2 regions of the Actinomyces respiraculi genome follow, and region 1 is predicted to be linked to the other one. Evidence: riboswitches for the same ligand, from Rfam matches in the RefSeq annotation. Region 1 holds a riboswitch; the other holds the start of a gene.
What was found. A riboswitch is a leader RNA that binds a small molecule or an ion and turns the genes downstream of it on or off. The one in region 1 is predicted to bind ZMP and ZTP.
Positions count from the first base shown of each region.

Region 2: it holds a riboswitch for ZMP and ZTP, as region 1 does, so the genes downstream of both, glyA (serine hydroxymethyltransferase) here and purH (bifunctional phosphoribosylaminoimidazolecarboxamide formyltransferase/IMP cyclohydrolase) in region 1, are expected to answer to the same signal.

Region 1 is NZ_CP063989.1:786,217-793,355, forward strand. Features, by position in the region: gene sucD (succinate--CoA ligase subunit alpha) at 1-113, shown strand, start outside; gene ID810_RS03215 (cell division protein PerM) at 110-1,372, shown strand; gene purN (phosphoribosylglycinamide formyltransferase) at 1,369-1,968, shown strand; ZMP/ZTP riboswitch at 1,995-2,084, shown strand; gene purH (bifunctional phosphoribosylaminoimidazolecarboxamide formyltransferase/IMP cyclohydrolase) at 2,110-3,843, shown strand; gene ID810_RS03230 (DUF3017 domain-containing protein) at 3,891-4,229, shown strand; gene ID810_RS03235 (dicarboxylate/amino acid:cation symporter) at 4,338-5,702, shown strand; gene ID810_RS03240 (malate dehydrogenase) at 5,866-6,855, shown strand; gene ID810_RS03245 (hypothetical protein) at 7,002-7,139, shown strand, end outside.
Region 2 is NZ_CP063989.1:2,077,183-2,084,321, reverse strand. Features, by position in the region: gene ID810_RS08685 (GDSL-type esterase/lipase family protein) at 312-3,005, shown strand; ZMP/ZTP riboswitch at 3,391-3,491, shown strand; gene glyA (serine hydroxymethyltransferase) at 3,541-4,845, shown strand; gene ID810_RS08675 (bifunctional methylenetetrahydrofolate dehydrogenase/methenyltetrahydrofolate cyclohydrolase) at 4,842-5,756, shown strand; gene ID810_RS08670 (ABC transporter) at 5,958-6,728, opposite strand; gene ID810_RS08665 (ABC transporter permease) at 6,728-7,139, opposite strand, start outside.

The DNA.
Region 1 (7,139 bases):
AGACCGCCCTGGAGGCCGTCGGCGTGCGCGTGGGGCGCACCCCCTCGGCCACGGCCGCGATCGCCCGGGACCTGCTGCGCGAGCTCGACGGCGGGAGCGACGTCGAGGAGTGAGGACCGACCACCCCCTGCCGCGCACCCTCCTGCCCCGCGACTGGCCCGTTGCCATACGCACCGGGTGTGAGGCGGCCCTCGGAGGGTGGGCCATCACCGTTGTGCCCACCCTCGCCGTCTTCGTCGCCACCTCCTCCCACGACGCCGCCGCGGCACTGTCCATGGGCAGTGCCGCGCGCACGGCAACGGCCCTGTGGAGCCTGTCGCTGGGCGGCTCCTACGGCCAGGCGGGCAGTCCCGACGGCGTCCTCGGACTGCCGCTGTTGGGCCTGAGTCTCGTCGTCGTCCTCCTGGCACGCTCGGCCGTGCGCCGCTCGCGGCTGGCCGGGCCGGCCTCGGCCGTCTGCACCGTGGCATCCAGCGCCCTGGTCACCGCGCTCCTGCTGGTCCTGGCCACCCCCGCGGGGTCCCGGACCTGGCCGACGGCGATCCTTCTGCCCGCCCTCGTCGCACTCCTCGCCGTCGCCGACCTCCAGCGGCGTGGCACCGGGTCTGCGGCTCTGGCCGACTGGTGGGCGCGCCGCCCCGCCTGGGTGGATCCGGCCCTGCACCTGGCGCGCGCGACGGCCCTCCTGGCCGTCGTGCTGGCCGCCGCCGTGCTGGTGATGGCGGCCGCCGTGGGCGGCGCGCCGCGCATGTCGCGGCTCCACGACGCACTCAGCGGCGGAGGGGTCATCGCGTTCATCGGCCAGCTGCTGCTCCAGGCGGCCTGGCTGCCCGACGCTCTCATCTGGGCCCTGTCCTGGCTCGCCGGGTCCGGATTCCGGGTGGGGGAGGGGAGCCTGTTCTCCCCCGACGCCGTCATCGCCGGCCCCGTGCCGGCGCTGCCGGTGCTTGGGCTCCTGCCCACCTCCCCGCTGGGCGGCGAGAACTCGAGCGTCGGCCTCTACGTGCCCCTCCTGCTGACCCTGGCGACCCTGTTGGTCGCCTGGCGCAATCGCCACGAGCTCGCCGGGCTGGAGCCTGGGCAGTCGGCGCTCGCCGGGATCGGCGCCACTGTCCTCCTGACTGCCGGGACCTGGTTCGCCTGCCTGGCGGCCTCCGGTCCCATTGGGCCTGGGCGCCTGGCCGTGGTGGGGCCCGCCAGGGCGACGACGGTCCTGCTCGTGGCCGTGGAGACGGGCGTCGGCCTCATCGTCGGCAGCGTGCTCGTTCACCCCCGGGCCCGGGCGCTCACCGAGCGCATCGAGCGCGTGGGGCGCCGCGCCGGCGACGACGGCCCCGGCACCCCCACGGATGACAGCACGGAGACCTCATGAGCACCCCCGCACGTCTCGTCGTCCTCGTCTCGGGGACCGGCTCCAACCTCGCCGCCCTCCTGACCGCCTGTGAGGAGGCCGCCTACGGGGCCCGTGTCGTCGGCGTCGTCACCGACACGGAGTGCCCCGCCGCCGACCTGGCCCGATCCGCCCGCCTGCCCGTCGCCGTCGTCCCCCTGACGAACGGGCGCGACCGGGCTGTGCGCGCCGCCTGGGACCTCGACGTCGCCGAGGCCGTCGGCACCCACCGGCCCGACCTCGTCGTCTGCGCCGGCTTCATGCGCCTGCTCGGCCCCGGTTTCCTGGACCGCTTCGAGGGGCGCGTGCTCAACACCCACCCCTCGCTCCTGCCGGCCTTCCCCGGCGCCCACGCCGTGCGCGACGCCCTGGCCGCCGGGGCTCGGCGCACCGGGGCCACCCTGTTCTGGGTGGACGAGGGCGTCGACACCGGCGCGCACGTGGCCCAGGTGGAGGTGCCCGTGCTGTCCGACGACGACGAGGCCAGCCTCACTGCCCGCGTCAAGGCCGCGGAGACCCCCCAGCTCATCGAGCACGTGGGCCGCCTCGCGCGCCAGATGGCCGCCGGGGAGCGTTAGCCGCCCGGGGACCGCGGCGCTAGGCTGGGCCCGACCGCGACTGGCGAGGGTGGGCCACCACCGGGGAGCGGCCGCACGATGGATGAGCAGGGGCGTCGCCCGCCTGGGCGCCCCGGCCGACCGATCGCACGAGGAGCGCGTATGAGCACGCCCGTCCCCACCACCCCCGTCCCGACCGAGGCCCTGACCGACCCCGAGCAGGTGCCCGTGCGCCGGGCCCTCATCTCCGTCTATGACAAGACCGGCCTCGTCGAGCTCGCCACCGCACTGGTTGGCGCCGGCGTCGAGATCCTCTCCACCGGCTCCACCGCCGCCACCATCGCCGCCGCCGGGCTGCCCGCCACCCCCGTCGAGGAGGTCACCGGCTTCCCCGAGTGCCTCGAGGGCAGGGTCAAGACCCTGCACCCGCGCATCCACGCCGGCATCCTCGCCGACCGCCGCAAGAGCGAGCACATGACCCGGCTCGACGAGCTTGGGGTCACCCCCATCGACCTCGTTGTCGTCAACCTCTACCCCTTCACCGACACCGTCGCCTCCGGCGCCCCCTTCAACGCCTGCGTCGAGCAGATCGACATCGGTGGGCCCTCGATGGTGCGCGCCGCCGCCAAGAACCACCCCGCCGTCGCCGTCGTCACCGACCCGGCCGACTACCCGGCCGTTGCCGCCGCGGTCGCCGCCGGGGGCTTCCAGCTCGCCGATCGCCGTCGGCTCGCCGCCAGGGCCTACGCCCACACCGCCGCCTACGACGCCGCCGTCGCCACCTGGTTCGCCCAGCAGATCGAGACCGGCGAGCCGCAGGCGGCTCCCGTCCCGCCCGCCTACGTCGGCCTGGGCCTGGAGCGCCTGGAGACCCTGCGCTACGGCGAGAACCCGCACCAGGCGGCCGCCGTCTACACCCGGCCCGGCACCACCGGCGGGGTCGCCCGCGCCACCCAGCTGCACGGCAAGGCCATGAGCTTCAACAACTACACGGACACCGACGCCGCCCTGCGGGCCGCCTACGACCACGGCGACGACGTCGCGGTCGCCGTCATCAAGCACGCCAACCCCTGCGGCATTGCCGTCTCCGCCGACGGCGACGTCGCCGAGGCCCACCGCAAGGCCCACGGCTGCGACCCCGTCTCCGCCTACGGCGGCGTCATCGCCACCAACGCGACCGTCACCGCCGCGATGGCCCGCCAGGTCGCCCCCATCTTCACCGAGGTCGTCGCCGCCCCCGCCTTCGAGGACGAGGCCGTGGCGATTCTGTCCGCCAAGAAGAACCTGCGCCTGCTGCTCGTCGAGCCCCCGGCCCGCGAGGGCTACGAGATCAAGGCCGTCTCCGGCGGTGCGGTGGTCCAGCAGCGCGACACCTACCAGGCCCACGACGACGACCCCTCGACCTGGCAGCTCGTCAGCGGCCAGGCCGCCGACGACGCCACCCTGGCGGACCTGCGCTTCGCCTGGCGCTCGGTGCGCGCGGTGCGCTCGAACGCAATCCTCCTCGCTCATGACGGCGCCACCGTCGGCGTGGGCATGGGCCAGGTCAACCGGGTCGACTCCTGCCGCCTCGCCGTCGAGCGTGCCAACACCCTGGGCCTGCGCTCGACCGGTGACGCGGCGGCCGAGGCCGGTCCTCAGGCGGAGACGGGCGCCGTCGGCGGCGCTGACGCCTCCACGGTCCTGAGCGCCGACGCGCCCGAGCGGGCTCGTGGCGCCGTGGCCGCCTCCGACGCCTTCTTCCCCTTCGCGGACGGCCTCCAGGTGCTCATCGACGCGGGCGTCACCGCCGTCGTCCAGCCCGGCGGCTCCATCCGTGATGAGGAGGTCATCGCCGCCGCGCGGGCCGCCGGCGTCACGATGTATCTCACGGGCAGCCGTCACTTCGCGCACTGAGCGGCGGGGTTCGGGACGGTGCGCGCCAGCATGGCTACGATGCGCCTGTGAGTCAGGAGGAGCCGGAGGCGCGCACCGCCCCGACGGGCGTGGGGCGGCACCCGCGGTGGGGGGAGTCCCGCCGTGAGCCGTACTCGACGCTGAGCGTTGTGGCCACCACCCTCGCGCTCGCGGGGGTGCCGGTGCTGGCGCTCACGCAGCACCACCGGCTGGCAGTGCTGTGGCTCGCCTGCCTCGTCCTGGGCCTGTCAGCGGTGCGGGTGCTGCGTCCCGACGGCACGTGGATCGCGGCCCGGGGGCGGGTGTTCGATGCTGTTTTCGGGCTCCTGCTCGCGCTCGGGCTCTTCCTGCTGAGCTCCTACGTCGAGCTGCCCAGGGTGCTGTGACCGACGGGTGACACTTCTCCGCGTGGGAACTGAACGTGTGGCATGCTGCCAATGCACCGGGTATGCACCCCCGCGCCCGGGATCCTCCCATCCCTCGGAAGGCCGGCCATGTCCACTGCGACCACGAAAAGCCCCGCCGACCCGCGCAGGTTCCTCGCCAAGGGCGGGATCCTCCCGTGGGTCCTGACCGCGATCATCCTCGCCCTGCTCCTGGGCAGCATCACGATCGGCGGCAACCACCTCGTTCCCGTGGCCGTGGGGCGCGTCTTCGCGACCTTCTCCGGCCTGTTCAGCCAGTTCCTCAGCTTCTCCATCCCGCTCATCATCATCGGTCTGGTAACCCCCGCCATCGCGGACCTCGGCCGTGGCGCAGGCAAGTGGCTCGGCATCACCGCGGCCATCGCCTACGGCTCGACGCTCTTCTCCGGCTTCCTCACCTACCTGGTGTGCGCGAGCGTCTTCCCCCGCCTGCTGGGCGGCAACTCCCTGTCCGAGGTCGCCGAGCCCGGCAGCGCCCTGACGAGCTTCTTCACCGTCGAGATGCCCGCCGCCGTCGGCGTCATGACCGCTCTGCTGCTCAGCTTCGTCGTCGGCATCGGCCTGGCGATGGTGCCGCGCGGCGTCCTGCGCAAGGGCTTCATCGAGTTCCGCGCGATCATCACCTCGCTCATCGAGAGGATCATCATCCCGCTGCTGCCGCTGCACATCTTCGGCATCTTCCTCAACCTCACCTACACGGGCGAGGCCTGGTCGATCATGCGCACGCTCGTGCGGGTGGTGGTCGTCGTCCTCCTGCTCGAGGTCGTCATCCTCGGCACCCAGTACCTCATCGCCGGCGCCATCGGCCGCCGCAACCCCCTCAAGGCCCTGGTGACGATGCTGCCGGCCTACCTCACGGCCCTGGGCACCTCCTCCTCCGCGGCCACCATCCCGGTGACGCTCGCCCAGACGAGGAAGAACGGCGTGTCCAACGCGGTCGCCTCCTTCACCGTGCCGCTGTGCGCCACCATCCACCTGGCCGGCTCCACCTCGAAGATCTTCGCCTTCGCCTTCGCGATCGTCCTGACCCAGGACCTGACGGTCTCCGCCTCCCAGTGGATCGGCTTCGTCTTCATGCTCGGCATCACGATGGTTGCCGCCCCGGGCGTGCCCGGCGGTGCCATCGTGGCCGCCACCGGTCTGCTGTCCTCGATGCTCGGCTTCAGCGACGCCCAGGTGGCGCTCATGATCGCCACCTACATCGCCCTGGACTCCTTCGGCACCGCCACGAACGTCACGGGTGACGGCGCCATCGCCATCGTCGTCGACAAGATGGCCGGAGGCTCCTTCCACAACGACGGCGACGTCGAGAACGCCCGCGAGCTGTCCTTCGACGGCATGAAGTACCTCGACCGCGTGAGCGTCGACGGTGTGGTCTCCCCGGAGGACCTGGCCGCCTCCGCTGCCGCGGCGGGTCCGAACGCCGTGAGCTGAGCTCGCTGGCGTCACCCGGTGAGAGCCGGTGTGACCTGGATGACGCCAGGGGTGAACACGACGGGAGCCCAACGGCCCGGGCCGCGGCGCCCGGGGGCCGTAGGCTCGTCCTAGCGGCTGCAGGCACCTGCGGCCCGAGCCAACGTCCTAGAAGGAGCTCTTCATGGCCAACGCCCCCGTCAACGTCACCATCACCGGTGCCGCCGGCAACATCGGTTACGCCCTGCTGTTCCGCATCGCCTCCGGTGCCCTCCTCGGTCCCGACCAGCGCGTCAACCTGCGTCTGCTGGAGATCCCGCCGGCCGTCAAGGCCGCCGAGGGCACCGCCATGGAGCTCTTCGACTCCGCCTTCCCGACGCTGGGCTCCATCGACATCTTCGACGACCCGAAGAAGGCCTTCGAGGGCGCCAACATCGCTTTCCTCGTCGGTTCGATGCCCCGCAAGGCCGGCATGGAGCGCGCAGACCTGCTCTCCGCCAACGGCGGCATCTTCGGCCCCCAGGGCGAGGCCCTCAACGCCGGCGCCGCCGAGGACATCAAGGTTCTCGTCGTCGGCAACCCCGCCAACACCAACGCCCTCATCGCCGCCTCCCACGCCAAGGACATCCCGGCCTCCCGCTTCACCGCGATGACCCGCCTGGACCACAACCGCGCCCTGGCCCAGCTGGCCGCCAAGACCGGTGCGCACGTCTCCGAGCTCGACAAGGTCACCGTCTGGGGCAACCACTCCACCACTCAGTACCCGGACCTCACCCACGCCACCGTCAAGGGCCAGGCCATCCCGGAGATCCTTGCCGACCGCGCCTGGGTCGAGGACGACTTCATCCCGACCGTCGCCAAGCGCGGCGCCGCCATCATTGAGGCCCGTGGCGCCTCCTCCGCCGCCTCCGCCGCCTCGGCCGCCATCGACCACGTGCGCGACTGGTGCCTGGGCGTCAAGGACTACTCCTGGACCTCCTCCTCCATCATGAGCGAGGGCCAGTACGGCGTCCCCGAGGGCATCATCTCCTCCTTCCCCTGCACCTGCGAGAACGGTGAGTGGAAGGTCGTCGAGGGCCTGGAGATCGACGACTTCTCCCGCGCAAGGATCGACGCCTCTGCCGCCGAGCTCCTGGACGAGAAGAACGCCGTCGCCTCGATGGGCCTCATCTGAGCCCTGAGCCTGCTCGCCCGCTGAGCCCTGAGCCCTCATGTAGGGACCTGACCGGAAAGGTCAGGCGCCAGGGTGAACGCTCAGGGCTCAGTGCTGGGTGAGGGGGCTGGGTGAGGGGCCCTGGGCTGGGCGGATAGGCTCTGGGCATGGCACGGCGCAGCTCGAAGCGGCCCTACGGGGCCGCACACGTCCCCCTGGACATGAACCGCCTCGCCTCACTGCCCCGCACCCAGACCGGCCCCGGCGGTGCCAGTTTCACCGTCCGCCACCTGCGCGGCAGCGAC
Region 2 (7,139 bases), 1.3 Mb from region 1:
GTGTGTGACGCCTGGCCGTGTTTCACCCTGCCGGACATGCGCTGTCCCTCGTGGGGCGTGCTTGTGCACAGACAGGTCGTATTCGCCGTGTGCTTGACCTGTGGCCTGCTGTCATCACCAGAACGATGTCCACCGGCGGCGCCTCGCCTCCAGAGATAAGATGTATGATGTCTGTGATGCAGGCCAACGTTGTCGTGCATCGCAGACACATGCACGATGTCGTGCTCCCCGCAGTCCTAGGCAATGGCGCCTCTTCAGAGACAGGACAGATGATGACTCCACCCCGTTCCCGGGCCCTCTGGGCTCCTACCTTGATCACGACCCTCGCACTGACGGTCTCCGGTGCCCTTCTGGTCCCCACGGCGCAGGGCGCGCCCGAGACGCCGGACGCCACCGTCACGAGCGGGGAGACCGGGGCCGATGCGCCAATGACGGTTGCCCAATGGGCCATTCGCAACCAGGGGCTTGAGGACTATGCGAGCCTGCAGCAAGGAGTCTCGCGCCCTGAGCCGATGACCTGGGTGCTGACGGGGGACTCGATCACCCAGGGCGTCCTGCACAGCCACGGACTCAACCGCTTCGCGGACTATGTCCACGCCTATGTCCGTACCGCTGGCATGCACGGGCAGCCTCGTGCCCAGGACACCATCATCAACACGGGTGTCTCCTCAGCCACCAGTGGCAATCTCATGGACTATTTTGACTCGTGGGTGCTCGGGCACCACGCCCAGGTGGTCATCATGTCGGTGGGCATGAATGACGGTCGCATGCGGCCCGCACTCACCCCGATCGAGCAGTATCGGGAGAACCTGCGGTCTGCAGTCTCCCAGGTCCGGGCGCAGGGCGGTATCCCGGTCCTGCAGACCCAGAACTACACCGCCAAACCCGAGTACAACACCAACCTGGATGAGTACTTCGCGGTGATGCGCCAGGTCGCGCTGGATACTGACACGATCCTGGTGGATGTGGCCCGGATGTGGACCGAGACCAATGACGGGCAGCAGATCAACGCCGCACTCATGGGTGACTCCATCCACCCCAACGAGCGCGGGCACCTCATGTGGGCGCAGTTCCTGCTGGGTAATCTGGGGCTGCTCGACGCCTCCAGCCCGCTGGCCCAGTTGAGTGCGCAGGCCCTGACCCTCGACCGGCTGAGTTGGGCCGATCCAGCTGTAGTAGCCGACGGTGACACCAGTGCGCCCGCCGACGCGCGTCTAGGCCTGAACCTTGACCGGACAATGACCGGTGACGGCAATGGAGTCGACACTCATCAGGTGCCGTGGCTCGCGGAGGCCAGCGAGACGACCTTTGTCATGAGGGTGAAGTTGGGAGCCTCAACCACCGAGGAGGTGCTGCTCAGTGCCGTGGACCCGAGTAGCTCCAAGAAGGTCGAGCTTAAGGTGCTGAGCGACGGGCGGCTGCGTATCAACGGCAATGTGGGCCAGCAGGACGGCTGGTACACCGTGGGAGGGGCCCTGCGTGACGGGCGCTGGCACACGGTCTCTGTGACCCTGACTCACTCCGCGATCCAGCCCTACGTTGACGGCTCCCCGCTACGGGCGTTGTCCCTGGCTGAGAACGCTGCCCTGGCACCTGACCTCTTGGGGGTCCGCGAGCTGACCGTTGGGGCGAGGAAGGACCAGGCCTCGCCCGGAGGGACCCTGTTCCTGCATGGGGAGGTCGACTACGCAGCGGTCTATGACCGGCAACTCAGCGCCGAGGAGCACCAGATGCTGCCAGGCGCGGGCACGGGGGAGACGCCGCTACAAAGGGACCTGCGCCCGCTGGTTGCCAATGACGTTCCCAACACCTGGCTCTACCTGGGTGGACGTGCGACCCAGGGAGTGCCCGAGGCGGATATGCCTGCTTTCACACGAGGGTACGTCGAGCTCCTGGATGAGGTGCTCAGATGGGACTACGACCGGACGTCCCTGGTGCGTCGGATGAAGTTTGTGGTCAACCGTGGCCGTGCAGGCGCCTCCAGTGCGGACCTGCTGGCGGAGTATCGCTCGTTGGAGGAGTCCCAACGGCCCGCGGTGCTGGTGGTGGCGCCCGAGGTGCTGGATCATGGAACGCTCACCGAGTCCTCGGTTGAGGACTTCCGTTCCCACCTCGCCTCCCTGGTGCAGCAGGCGACGGGTGACGGAGCGGTAGTGGTCTTGGTGACCCCACCGCAGCTAGGGAAGCAGGTAGTTCCTTACGCCCAGGCAATGCGTGAACTGGCTGCGGCCGAGGACGTTCACCTGATTGACGCCTCCCAATGGATGGCACAGATGAGGCACAAGTACACGACGCTGGACTCGCTGTGGTGGACAGATGGCGTGCTCAACCATGCCGGGCACCTCATGCTGGCGCAGTACCTCGCTGAGCAGATGGGGGTGAGGCCCTCCACATCCCAGTTGTATGGCCTGGAGAGTCTCTACTTTGACAAGAGCAGTCCGGCTCCTTCTCATCCGGAAGGCGAGACGCCGGGCGCGACTGAGACGCCGAGTGCGACTGAGACGCCGGGCGGGACTGTGACGCCGAGTGCGACTGTGACGCCGAGTGCGACTGTGACCCCGGGCGGGACCGAGACGCCGAGTGCGACTGAGACGCCGGGCGGGACCGAGACGCCGAGTGCGACTGTGACCCCGGGCGGGACCGAGACGCCGAGTGCGACTGTGACCCCGGGCGCGACTGAGACGCCGAGTGCGACTGTGACCCCGGGCGCGACTGAGACGCCGGGCGCGACTGAGACACCGAGTGCGACTGTGACGCCGGGCGGGACCGAGACACCGAAGGTGCCTGAGACGCCACAGGAGCCACAGGGGCCCTCTCATGAGGCGTCGGGCCAGACCATTCCTACTCCCACCTCTTCCCCCTCTGCCGTGTCCCCTCACCAGGCACCGTCCGCGTCACAGCATCGCAACCTTGCCCGCACGGGCTCATCGGTGGCGCTTGTGATGACAGCGGGCCTGCTTGCGGCCGCTGGAGGGCTGGCGCGCCAGCGTCGTTCCCGTCAGTGACGCATGGTCGCTGGATGTGAATGCCATTCACACCGTCCCTGTCGCTGGAGGGCTGATGGACCCCCTGGTGACAGGGACGGTGTCTGCGTCGGGCCTGGCCTGTGAAGGCAACGTCCAGTGAACCTCGCCCCTCAGAGGGTGAGTGCCCGACAAGCCGACCGCTGTGCTTCCCAGCGATGACCCCGCCCGGACTCGCGGACGAGCGTGTCACTCATCCCTAGTCAGAGCCCCTCGTGCCCGCAGGGGCGCCACAGAAACCGCAGGATTCCGCGGAACCGCTAGAATGCGAGTCTTTCTGACTAGAGATGCGTGACAGCCACCAGCCCCGCCGTCGGCTCACAACACCTTTACCTGCCCAATACCCGCCCAACCCGTCTAGCATGGGCTACGTCGTCGTGACTGGCGCAGGTGGGCCAACCACCGGGGAGCGGCGGCGCTGCCGGGCCACCGGCAAGGAGCAGATGGTCGCCCGCCTGGGCCGATGCCGCAGCTGCCGACGCTCGACGTCGGCAAAGTCCGGACACCAAGGAGAAGCATGACCGCCCCCACGACCCTTAACGCCATGCCCCTGGCGCAGCTCGACCCCGAGATCGCTGCCGTCCTCGACGGCGAGCTCGCCCGCCAGCGCGGCACCCTCGAGATGATCGCCTCGGAGAACTTCGTGCCCCGCGCCATACTCCAGGTCCAGGGATCCGTGCTCACCAACAAGTACGCCGAGGGCTACCCCGCCAAGCGCTACTACGGCGGCTGCGAGGTCGTCGACATTGCCGAGTCCCTGGCCATCGAGCGCGCCCTGGCCGTCTTCGGCGGCGACTACGCCAACGTCCAGCCGCACGCCGGCGCCCAGGCCAACGCCGCCGTCCTGCACGCCCTGGCCAGTCCCGGCGACACGATCCTCGGCCTGGCCCTGCCCCACGGCGGCCACCTCACCCACGGCATGCGGATCAACTTCTCAGGCCGCCTCTACAACGCCACCGCCTACGGCGTGGACGAGACCACCCACCGCATCGAGATGGACCAGGTGCGCGAGGCCGCCCTGCGCGAGCGCCCCAAGGTCATCATCGCCGGCTGGTCCGCCTACCCCCGCCACCTCGACTTCGAGGCCTTCCGCTCTATCGCCGACGAGGTCGGTGCCTACCTGTGGACGGATATGGCGCACTTCGCCGGCCTCGTCGCCGCCGGCCTGCACCCCAACCCCGTGCCCCACTCCGACGTCGTGTCCACCACCGTACACAAGACCATCGGCGGTCCGCGCTCGGGCATGATCCTGTCCAGCCGCGGCGAGACCCTGGGCAAGAAGCTCGACTCCGCCGTCTTCCCCGGCCAGCAAGGCGGCCCGCTCATGCACGTCGTCGCCGCCAAGGCCGTCGCCATGCGGATCGCCCAGACCGACGAGTTCCGCGACCGCCAGGCCCGCACCATCGAGGGTGCCGCGATCCTCGCCCAGCGCCTGCTCGCCGACGACGTGCGCGCCGCCGGCATCAGCCTCGTCACCGGCGGCACCGACGTCCACCTCGTGCTCGTGGACCTGCGCGAGGCCGCCCTCGATGGCCAGCAGGCGGAGGACCTCCTCCACGCCGCGGGCATCACCGTCAACCGCAACGCCGTGCCCTTCGACCCGCGCCCCGCGCGTGTGACCTCCGGTCTGCGTATCGGCACCCCGGCGCTGGCCACCCGCGGCTTCGGCGCTGCCGAGTTCACCGAGGTCGCGGACATCATCGCCACCGCCCTCGTGGCCGGTGCCGCCGGCCGGGCCGACGACGATCTGCTCGCCGGCCTGCGGGCCCGCGTCGCGGCCCTGACCGAGGCCTTCCCGCTCTACGACGGGCTCGAGCAGTGAGAGTCCCCTGGGCCGGGACCGCACAGGTCCTGGACGGCACCGCGACGGCCGCCGCGATCAAGAGCGAGCTGAGGCAGCGGGTCGACGCCCTGCGTGCACGCGGCGTCGTGCCGGGTCTGGGCACCGTGCTCGTCGGCGCGGATCCCGGCAGCGTGCGCTACGTGGCCGGCAAGCACGCCGACTGCGCTGAGGTCGGCATCGAGTCCATCCGCGTGGACCTGCCCGCCACCGCCACCCAGGCCGAGGTCGAGGCGGCCATCGACCGCCTCAACGACGACCCTGCCTGCACCGGCTACATCGTCCAGCTGCCGCTGCCCCGGGGCATCGACACCAACGCGGTGCTTGAGCGCATCGACCCGGACAAGGACGCCGACGGCCTGCACCCCACCAACCTCGGGCGCCTTGTCCTGCGCGGCAGCGAGCCCATCACCTCGCCCCTGCCCTGCACGCCGCGTGGCTGCATCGAGCTGGTGACCCGTCACGGCATTGACCTGGCGGGCAAGGACGTGTGCGTCGTCGGGCGCGGCGTCACCGTCGGTCGCTCCATCGGGCTGCTGCTCATGCGCAAGGACGTCAACGCCACCGTCGACGTCTGCCACACGGGCACGGCCGACCTGGCCGAGCACGTGCGCCGCGCGGACATTGTCGTCGCGGCCGCCGGCAGTGCCGGGATCATCACGGCGGACATGGTGCGCCCGGGCGCCGTCGTTCTCGACGTCGGCGTCTCCCGGGTGGTGGACCCGTCCACCGGCAAGGGCCGCATCGTGGGCGATGTTGCCGACGGCGTCGACCAGGTGGCGTCGTGGCTGTCGCCAAACCCGGGGGGAGTGGGTCCGATGACCCGCGCGCTGCTGCTCGCGAACGTCGTTGAGACGGCCGAGCGCCTGGCCGCAGGGGCTGAGGCCTCCTGAGCTGCCCGCTTTCTCGCTGACTGAGGCCGACGGGCCCGGACCTGCGAAGGGTTCGGGCCCGTCCCGCGCGCCGCGCCAGTCGAGCGCTGCGGACTATACGTCCGGTCGCGCGGCTCATGACGCATGGGATGTTCCACGGCCTGCGGCTCCGCGCCCGGGGCTGAGAGCGAGGACCGCAACGACGATCGTCGGCGCGTCGACTCAGATGACATCCCGACGCGCTCCGGCGCGCAGCCGGGTGACGGCGTGCCGGGTGGCTGCCAGGCCCGCGCCCGCCCACACGAGCGCGACCAGCAGGTCGCGGGTCAACAATGCTCCAACGCCGTCGGCACTGGCGTCGAGCGCCGTCACGGTGCCGCTTAGCGGCGCTAGTGCGCCGAGCACACGCACCCATGCCGGACACAGCGACAGCGGTACGATGACGCCGGTCAGCAGCGGCAAGAACGTGGAGACGATGGTCGCGCCCAGGTAGGGGTCGGGCAGGTCGACGCCGATACCCGCCGCGCCCACCCCCAGCAGCAGCCCGCAGACGACGGCGATAGGCGCCAGGGCGATGACCCGCCCCAGCATGGCCAGGTCGTGGGCGGGGGAGAGGACGGCTACCGCGCCGATGGCGGCGGCCCCGGTGAGTACCGCCAGCAGCGAGGGCACGGCGGCGATCGCCAGCCAGTACGCCACGTCCAGACGGCGACGCGTGTGCACCTCGTGGAAGACGCCCAGGTTGCGGTCGGTGGCGGCGGTGCCGACGACCCCGGCGCACACAGAGCTCGCCAGGGCCACCAGTGCGGCAGCGTAGCCGGTGCGCACCAGGTCGGGCGCGGACAGGTCCGCGCCCAGCAGCACGTCGTAGGCGATGCTCAGCAGCGGCAGCACCAGCAGCGTCACCACGGCCGTGCCTACGGTGGCGAAGGCCGTTGACGAAGCCCACGTCACGCGCACCCCCGAGCCGAGCCTGGCCAGGAAGGCTCCCATCAGATGACCTCCAGGGTGCCGGCGCGCGTGGCCATGCGTAGTGCCCGTCGCCCCAGAAAGGCAGCGAGGCTCAGCCAGGCGGACACGCACACCAGCCAGCCGACCACGTCCACGGCGGTGACAGCGCGCCCCAGCAGCAGGTCAAAGGGCATGGATAGGGGCAGGAGACGGCTGAACCCCGCTAGCCAGGGCGGTGGCGCGGTGGAGGTGAACAGGATGCCCGAGGCGATAAACACCGGCACCAGCAGCAGCTCCTCATAGGCGATGGCGTTGGGCGTGAGCACGAACAGCGCCGCGATCACGAAGCTCAGCGCCAGGCAGCCTGCTAGTAGCAGGAGTGCAGCCGCGACCATGCGGCCCGCCCCCATCCACCCGGGGAGGGTGAAGTCCACTGACCCGGAAGCCGCCGCC